3 regions of the Vibrio sp. RC2502 genome follow, and region 2 is predicted to be linked to each of the others. Evidence: predicted binding sites of a transcription regulator. Region 2 holds the regulator's gene; each other region holds the start of a gene.
The links. Region 2 encodes PurR, which represses purine synthesis genes. Its sites were predicted from a motif close to TNANGNAAACGTTTNCNTNA; they were not measured.
Positions count from the first base shown of each region.

Region 1 (3,135 bases), 360 kb from region 2:
TAATTAAAATGCTGCAAGGCTTAGGCAGAAGCCTGCAATTGTCGCTGCCATAAGGTTAGACAACGTACCTGCAAGAACTGCTTTGATGCCCATGCGAGCGATATCTGAACGACGGTTTGGTGCAAGGCTACCTAGACCACCAAGTAGGATCGCGATAGAAGAAAGGTTCGCGAAGCCACATAGTGCGAATGAGATGATAGCTGTTGTCTTCTCAGACATTACTTCACCAGTTGCTGCTACTACTTGAGCGCTGTCACCTAGGTAAGGTGTGAAGTTCAAGTAAGCAACGAATTCGTTGATAACTAGTTTCTGACCGATGAATGAACCAGCAACAACTGCTTCGTTCCATGGAACACCGATTAGGAATGCTAGTGGAGAGAATGCGTAACCTAGAATTAGTTCTAGAGTTAGCTCAGGCATGCCGAACCAACCACCAATGCCACCTAGCATACCGTTAACTAGAGCAATCAGACCAACGAATGCGATTAGCATTGCACCTACGTTTAGTGCAAGTTGTAGACCAGAAGCCGCACCGCCCGCTGCTGCGTCGATTACGTTAGCTGGTTTGTCGTCGCCACCGTCCATTGCTTCTTCGATATCTTCGTGAGGCTGATCAGTCTCTGGGTGAAGAATCTTAGCGAACAGTAGACCACCTGGTGCCGCCATGAATGATGCTGCTACTAGGTACTCTAGAGGAACACCCATAGATGCGTAACCTGCTAGTACACCACCAGCTACAGAAGCTAGACCACCACACATTACCGCGAATAGCTCAGATTGAGTCATTTTTGGAACGAATGGACGAACTACTAGAGGTGCTTCAGTTTGACCTACGAAGATGTTAGCTGCTGCTGACATTGATTCCGCACGAGAAGTACCAAGCGCTTTTTGAAGTGCACCACCAAGAATCTTGATAACCCACTGCATTACGCCAACGTAGTAAAGAACTGAAATCAGTGCTGAGAAGAAGATCAGTGTAGGAAGAACACGGAAAGCGAAGATGAAACCGCCGCCGCCGAATACTTCGAACATCTTGTCAGAAACAAGACCACCGAATAGGAACGATGAACCATTGTTACCGTAGTTGATAACGTTAGAAACACCAGTAGAGAAACCGTTCAGTAGATCACGGCCCCAAGGTACATAAAGTACGAATGCACCTAATGCGAATTGGATAGCGAATGCGCCACCCACAGTTCTTAGATTGATAGCTTTACGGTTATTAGAAAATGCAAATGCAATAGCAAGAAGCACTACCATACCGACTAGGCTCATAAACAGGCTCATAGTTTATGACTTCCTTATAAGTTATTTATTGGCGTGTTACAAAATGGAGCTATAAAGCGGGGGCAATTATACTCACGCAGAATCAATTAAAGTAATGCCACCCTCACACTTTCTTATAAGATTCATCATTGATTCACCCACCTTTGTGAGTTATCTCACAATAAGCAGGGAAACGTTTTCTATTTCAGACTACATCTTTAGATTTTATTCACAGATAGAGAAAGCAAAATTGCTATTTTCCCACAGCTGAGTGGCAATCGATTGCTTTCGCACACTATGCAACTCTGCGAGCTCATTGAATACATGAATGAGTTTGGCAGGGTGATTCGGCTCCCCTTGATAACCAAGTATAGGCATATCTGGAGCATCTGTTTCTATAACTAGATTTTCGAGTGGTAATCTTTGAATCGCGTCGCGAGTTTTATGGGCTCTCGGATAGGTAATGGTTCCACCAACACCGATGAAAAAACCTAATCTGACCCACTCCATCCCCTGCTGATAACTACCAGCAAACGCGTGCAAAACGCCACCACGAGGTAACTTCGCCGCTTTGACCATTTGAATGAGTCGATTGTGTGCTTTCCGGCTGTGCAAAATGACAGGAAGATTGAAACGCCTTGCCAGCTCAAATTGAGTTTCAAGCGCCCTTTCTTGTAGCTCAGGATCTACGTTAACTGCAAAGTCTAGTCCGCACTCTCCGATTGCCACACACTGTGGCGATTTTTGGTTGAGATAGCGTTCTAGTTCTGAAAGGTGCTGCTCAACGTTATCTTCTAGAAAATACGGATGAAAACCGAGCGCGTAATACAAATTGGCGTGTTGCTCTGCCAACGTTTGAATACGAGCCCAATTTTGCGGGCCGACGGAAGGAATCAGAATTCTTGCGACGCCTTGCGTTTGAGCAAGCTCAAGTTGATGCGCAAAGTCATCTTGAAACACATCAAAATCAAAGTGGCAGTGCGTATCAAAGAACTTCATCTTGAGACTTTTTATCGACGCCAGCAGACGGAGAGTCAGAAAAAGACAGAGCTTCGCCCTTCTCTTCGTTTTGATGGGCAGGATCTTTTCGATAAGGGACGCAGCTGCGTTTTTGATCTGGCGTTAATCCCATTTGTTTACACCAATCGTCGTAACGCTTTAACCCACGTTTGAACCAGTTCATTTTTCTTCCTTATATAAAAACGCCCTTGACTAAGTCTATAGCCAAGGGCGTTTTAAAATCTAGTTGCTTTAACGCGGCGGTTGATTAGTGCTCGCGAGTCGCACGGAATTCAACGTCTGGGAAGCGTTCTTTTGCAAGGTTCAAGTTAACCATAGTTGGGGCAATGTACGTTAGGTTGTCACCACCATCCAATGCTAAGTTCGCTTGGTTCTTACGCTGGAACTCATCCAGTTTCTTCGCATCGCCACACTCAACCCAACGAGCTGTCGCTACGTTAACGCCTTCGTAGATTGCTTCAACGTTGTATTCTGACTTCAAGCGAGCCACAACCACGTCAAACTGAAGCACACCTACCGCACCAACGATCAGATCGTTGTTTTGCAGTGGACGGAATACCTGTACCGCACCTTCTTCAGAAAGCTGAACCAAGCCTTTTAGTAGCTGCTTCTGCTTCAATGGATCTTTCAAACGAATACGACGGAACAATTCAGGCGCAAAGTTTGGAATACCAGAGAACTTCAGTGACTCACCTTGCGTGAAAGTATCACCAATTTGAATAGTGCCGTGGTTATGCAGACCAATGATGTCACCCGCGTAAGCGTGTTCTGCACGTGAACGGTCACCAGCCATGAAGGTTACCGCATCAGAGATACTTACTTGCTTGCCTAGACGAACGTGGTTCATCT
Region 1 covers NZ_CM141453.1:2,582,715-2,585,849, forward strand. The annotation lists gene ACYJZR_RS11995 (NupC/NupG family nucleoside CNT transporter) at 4-1,287, opposite strand; gene ACYJZR_RS12000 (TatD family hydrolase) at 1,492-2,265, opposite strand; gene ACYJZR_RS12005 (DUF5363 family protein) at 2,252-2,449, opposite strand; gene prfC (peptide chain release factor 3) at 2,534-3,135, opposite strand, start outside.
Region 1: the regulator PurR is predicted to act here: its motif matches at 1,452-1,471, upstream of ACYJZR_RS11995 (NupC/NupG family nucleoside CNT transporter).

Region 2 (3,135 bases):
GCAAAAGAAACCAAAAGTAAGCTAAACCAAAACCCAAACAACGCTGCGCCTAGCAAAGTAACCACTGCTGCTCCGGGAATAGAAAATGCGGTAATCGCAACATACGCTAAAAAATACAGCGTGGCGGCATAGACGATGTTGGCTTCGATGAATGAATTGAGTGCTTCTTGCTGCGCTTTTGCGTTTTCAAGCGTTAGATATTGACCAAAATTAGCGCCTAACAAAAGAATGGTGGCAACAAGTATCAGTCCAAAGATAAGTTTTTTATTCATGTGTGCTCCGTTTCTATATCTAGGCTACCGCTTAAAGTATTCATACTGAATATTGTTTTAACAATCTCGTTATCGAAACTAAGTCGTGGCGCTGAAGATACGGGTGTTTTGGGATTTACAAAGGAGTAGACACGAGGGGAGCTAAAAAAATTTCATAAAAAAACCGCAGTTCGCACTGCGGTTTTAGTCGATAGATTAGAGCAGACTTCTGTTACGAAAGGCCATTCATTAATTCTTCACGACGAGACTGGGGGACTACACTCCAGTGTGTGCCGTTAATAGCACCTTCTAAGGCCCAAAGTAGCTCAAGGCTAACTGTGGTGGAGTGCGTGTCTCTGATCGCTTTATAAGCACTTAGTGCGCCTTCTTCTTCAAGTTGAGCAACAGAATCAATACCCGCTTTCTTAAGCATTCTTTCTGTAGCCAATCTCAGGTTCGGCAGATCTTTCAAGCGATTAGGCTTAGTGCTCGCTTGTTGTTCTTTCTCAAGTTTGGCGTTTTCTAAGGATTTTTTCGCTACTTCAATTAAGCGATCGCTAGATTCCCATAGTTCGCTGGAAATAGCGTAGTACTTAGTAACGACTGGGAAGCCACGTTTTTTATAAACGTAAGGCTTTAGACCCTGTGTCTCGAAGTCAGATGAAGTTTGTTGGTCTGCTCGTATATGAAGCTGGTTGTTTACCACTAGTGCAAACATCGTTTCATCAGCGAAAAGTCCGAAGCCACCAAACATTGAGCGCGACTTGATAGTACCAAGTGCCTCAAATAGCTTCATAGAGTCTTTGAGTATCGGTTTATCCATGTTTTGTTATCTCGGTGTAATTAATATTACGCCACCAAAAGTCAGGTCCGAGAGAGTAGCAAACGTGCGCAAAGGCAATGTCATTAAAGGGTAAAGACATTGGTTGCACACTTGCCATCGGTAACCCCGCTACCTTCCATATACTACTATGGTTCAGGCCGGAGGCTTTGCGTCCCACCCTTTCGGATGGTTTGCCCTGTGCGTGACCAGATGAGGATACTTCGTATATTGAATTAACATCACACTTTAGATTTTAAAACGTGATCTTGATTCAATAAATAATGCCATTTTGTGCATGGGTACTCATAATTGAGAATTGTATTTAATGTTTGAAAAGAAGCGGGAATTAATAATTCACATGTAAAGAAAACAGTAACTTATGGAAGTTATTGTTTTTAAGAATGAGGCAAAGTGTGCGGGAAGTGTTATTTTTTTAATAAAAAAAAGCGCCCCTAAGGGCGCTTGTGTTCATTTAATTAAGTTTCTTAACGGTATTGCGGATAACAATCTCTGGTTGCATCTCGAACACACGTTTTTCGTGTTCTTTATCTTTAATGCGTTCAAGTAGGATCTCAAACGCATTTTTACCCACACGACGTTTAGGTTGGTGAATCGTTGTTAGCGGTGGTGAGAAGTACTCTGCAAGTTCAATGTTGTCGTAACCGATAACAGAAACGTCATCTGGAACCTTGATGCCGTTTTGTTGCAGACGGCTCATTAAGCCAAGTGCCATGGTGTCGTTAAAACAGAATACTGCAGTAGGGCGTTTTTCCATCGCGGTGATCTTGTCTGCAACCAGTACCGCAGTATCACATTCAAAGTTACCTTCAAGAATCCAATCTTCATTGATTGGCAGTTTTGCTTCAGCCATGGCACGACGAAAACCAGCGATACGCTCTTGGCAAGCAAGTTTCTCAAAGTGACCACTAAGGCAGGCGATGTCAGTGTGGCCGTTATCGATAAGATATTTAGTTGCTAGGTAGCCACCTTCTTCAGAGTTATCGATGATCTTGTCCGCACGAGAACTCTCTGGGCCCCAATCCATCACAACTTTCGGGATATCTGAGTGACGATCTAACATCTCTTTTAGTTCTTCGGTTAGATCTGAACACATCACCAAAATGCCATCTACACGTTTCTCAGCAAGCATGCGGATGTAGTCGCGCTGTTTCTCGTAGATGCCGCCAGTATTACACAAGATCAACGTGTAACCTTGACGGTAGCAGTAGCTTTCTACACCGTCGATCACTTCAGAGAAGAACAGGTTAGTTGATTGTGTTACCAACATACCAATAGTACGAGTTGAGTTGCATTTTAAACTACGAGCAACTGCGCTTGGTGCGTAGTTAAGCTCATCAACCGCTTTCATTACTTTTTCTTGGGTTGCTTCTGCAACAAAACGTGTCTTATTAATAACGTGCGAAACTGTCGTGGTAGAAACGCCGGCTAAGCGAGCAACGTCTTTTATAGTGGCCATAAATGATGTCCTGTATCGAGCTACTTAATACCGTAGTGAATACAACCATACGCTTAGTTTTTTGCGCAAACTAAACACCACAACAACAGTAGTGTCTATTCTAGTAGGCAGCGGTTGTACCGAAATCGGTATAAAAAGATTTGTAGCAACTTGGTTGAAGGTACTCGGCTTCCTACTAAATATGAGGAAGTGGTTATCAACCTATTAATAAAAAACAAAAACCGCTATATTTCAGCGGTTTACATATAAATCATATTTAATCGTTTGCGTTCACATTTTAGCCCTATGTGGGCTGGCTGGCAATATTTTCAGCAAGAGTTTTGTGTATTTGAAGTCACATTTTGACTGCTAAATGAACGAACGTCTTTGAGCCAGATTAAAAGCAAGCGAATAAAATAGGGAGCCCGACAGGCAGGCTCCCTAAAAATAGGCGGTGATTATTCACCAAGAAGGTAAGCGCTGTCCAGTTTACAAAATGCAATTAATAGTTGCGCAACGCTTAAGTAGAAGCCAAAATCATCAAATTGCTTACATTTTTCAGCAAATTTTGGCAACCAAGACATGAGTTGATTTTGGATGAAATC
Region 2 covers NZ_CM141453.1:2,221,484-2,224,618, reverse strand. The annotation lists gene ACYJZR_RS10395 (TVP38/TMEM64 family protein) at 1-272, opposite strand, end outside; gene ACYJZR_RS10390 (TfoX/Sxy family DNA transformation protein) at 484-1,074, opposite strand; cyclic di-GMP riboswitch class I at 1,191-1,280, opposite strand; gene purR (HTH-type transcriptional repressor PurR) at 1,547-2,551, opposite strand; gene torD (molecular chaperone TorD) at 2,989-3,135, opposite strand, start outside.

Region 3 (3,135 bases), 280 kb from region 2:
AACCTGGCGACGCAGCGTTTTCATCGTTAGCGTTGGTGCTATGCGGCATCATCACCTCCATTCTCGCTCCGAGCTTTTTTGGTTTAGCAGTCTGGCTATATCAATAAGTCATTGTGACGGTCTGTCCTCCTTCCGACAGGCCGTCACTTTCCTTTTCTCATCGTAGTGCGCCGTTGAAAACGCTTTTCGCTACAAAGCACACTTCCCATCTAACGTGCTCTAACAAGATTCATAACTAAACGCTATCTTTCGCTGCTAGCATATTTTCATTACTTGGGTATATGAATATCCATTGATATAGTTATTTATGAGACGAAGTTAACGCTCAACACGATTGCAATCGAATACATGTGTGAGCTCACTCTAATTATGTAACAGAAATATCAATTGCATTATTTAACGTGATCTAAAGCACGGAACATTTCTCTCCTTTGCATAGAATAACTGTCCATGCAATAACAAGGATTCAACATGAAAAGTCGCATTGAACAGGCGCTAGCAAGCGCTCCTGAAGCACTTTCAAAACAACTTGCTCCTATAGTCCTAGCCGACGATTTTGATGCTACTCTTTCAGCGCAGCAGTTTGAGCAATTGCTTTCAGCTACCAGCCTATCAGATAAAGAGCTGCGTGTTGCTCTACTTCCTTTTGCCGCTGCATATTCTTACGCTCCTATTTCTGAGTTCTATGTTGGTGCAATTGTTCGAGGCTTGTCTGGCCGTCTGTACTTTGGTGCAAACATGGAGTTCTTTGGTGTTCAGTTAGGCCAAACTGTTCACGCAGAACAATCTGCAATTAGCCACGCTTGGATGAAAGGCGAACACGGTGTCAAAGACATCACGATCAACTTTAGCCCTTGTGGTCACTGCCGCCAATTCATGAACGAACTGTCGACAGCTAAAGAGTTGAAAGTTCAGCTACCTGAGCGCGACGAAAAGTCATTACATGAATACTTACCAGAAGCTTTTGGTCCAGCAGACCTTGGTATTGAGTCTGGTTTGATGGCCGAAGTAAAACACCAATTTGTGTGTGATGATGAAGACGCATTGATTCAACAAGCCGTCGAAGCGATGAACATGAGCCATGCGCCGTACACCAATAACCTCAGTGGTTTAGCATTAGAGCTCGCGAACGGTCGTGTGTTTAAAGGTGCTTATGCAGAAAACGCCGCATTTAACCCAAGCCTTCCACCGCTACAAGTAGCACTGATTCAAGTGTTGTTGGCAGGCGAAACCTTCGACAGCATTAAGGCTGCCGCTCTAGTGGAAAACTCTAAGGGGAAAATCAGTCACCTAGCAGACACACAGTCTACGTTAGAAGCGCTAAACCCAGATATTCCAGTCAGTTTTGTTAACGTATAAAATTCACTAATATGTCATTAAAAGCTCTACAACATGTAGAGCTTTTTTATTGGCAAAAAACCACAAGCAAACGTTTGCTTCGCAATGAAAAATCAGTATGATCCCCTGCAATTTCTGTCTCATCACTTTATTTTGTAAGGGAACACTATGTTCGGTACTGCAACCAGCGCAAATGCTACCCGTGTATTACTATTAGGCTCTGGTGAGCTTGGTAAAGAAGTGGCAATTGAATGCCAACGACTAGGTCTAGAAGTGATTGCTTGTGACCGTTATGCCGACGCACCTGCGATGCAAGTCGCTCATCGTAGCTACGTGCTTGATATGTTGGATGGTAAGGCACTAGAAGAGATCATAAACAAAGAGCAGCCAGCTTACGTTGTTCCAGAAATAGAAGCTATCGCGACCGATACACTTGTCGAGCTTGAAGAGAAAGGCCTGAATGTTGTGCCAACGGCGAAAGCGACCAAGCTCACAATGAACCGTGAAGGTATTCGTCGCCTAGCCGCAGAAGAGCTAGACCTGTCCACGTCCCCTTACCGATTTGCAGACAACTACGATGACTTTAAAGCCGCAGTAGAACACGTAGGTATCCCATGTGTGGTCAAACCTGTCATGAGTTCATCTGGCAAGGGACAGAGTGTCATCAAAACGGAAGACGATATTGAAAAAGCATGGGACTACGCACAAGAAGGCGGCCGAACTGGCGCAGGTCGAGTCATCGTTGAAGGCTTTATCGATTTTGATTACGAGATTACTTTGTTGACCGTTAGAGCAGTGGACGGTGTTCACTTCTGCGCGCCAATTGGTCACCGTCAAGAAGATGGTGATTACCGTGAATCATGGCAGCCACAAGCAATGTCGGAAAATGCAATCAAAGCAGCAGAGTACACGGCTGAGAAAGTCGTAAACGCTTTAGGTGGGTACGGTATTTTCGGCGTAGAGCTCTTTGTTAAAGGTGATAAGGTTATTTTCAATGAAGTCTCTCCTCGCCCGCATGACACTGGCATGGTTACGATGATTTCTCAAGAAATGTCCGAGTTTGCTCTTCATGTTCGCGCATTTACTGGAATGCCGATTAACAAAATCGTTCAGTATGGCCCTTCTGCATCAGCGGTGATCCTAGGTCAAGGCACATCAACGGACATTCGTTTCGACAACCTTGCGAAGGCTTTAGCGCAACCTCAAACTCAAGTGCGCTTATTTGGCAAACCAGAAATCGATGGTCGTCGTCGTTTGGGTGTCGTGTTAACTCGCCGTAAAACTATTGAAGAGTCGGTTCAAGACGCGGTCGAAAACGCAAAGAAAGTAAAAATCGTTTACTAATCTTTGAGTTCTCAACAATCAAAAAAAAGCGCAGCTTTATATCGCTGCGCTTTTCTTTTATTTGCGAGTTCTATTCATAAACTCACTAGTACGGAAATCGTCTTACTGAGCTTCAATTAAGTACACTTCTTCAGAGAAGCGGCTTAAACCCTTCTTCGCGATCTTTGGATGATGTTCATCAGCTTGATCGACGTTTAAGCATGTTACCTTGTAGCCTGCAAACAACTGTTGAATTTCTTCCAATGGCACACTAAATGGAGGACCTGCCATTTCCTCTTGCGGATAGTTCAATGTCACAAGCAAAATACGACCGCCCGGATTCAAAAGCTGCTTCAAGCGCGCTACGTACTCTTCTCGCATATCTTGCGGCAAAGCCACCAACGCAGCGCGATCATAAACGATATCGGCTTGAGAAACCGGAGCAGTAAAGAAATCACCAGTATAAATCGACAG
Region 3 covers NZ_CM141453.1:1,941,212-1,944,346, forward strand. The annotation lists gene ACYJZR_RS09155 (LrgB family protein) at 1-107, shown strand, start outside; gene cdd (cytidine deaminase) at 472-1,359, shown strand; gene purT (formate-dependent phosphoribosylglycinamide formyltransferase) at 1,507-2,682, shown strand; gene ACYJZR_RS09170 (thiopurine S-methyltransferase) at 2,785-3,135, opposite strand, start outside.
Region 3: the regulator PurR is predicted to act here: its motif matches at 1,422-1,441, upstream of purT (formate-dependent phosphoribosylglycinamide formyltransferase).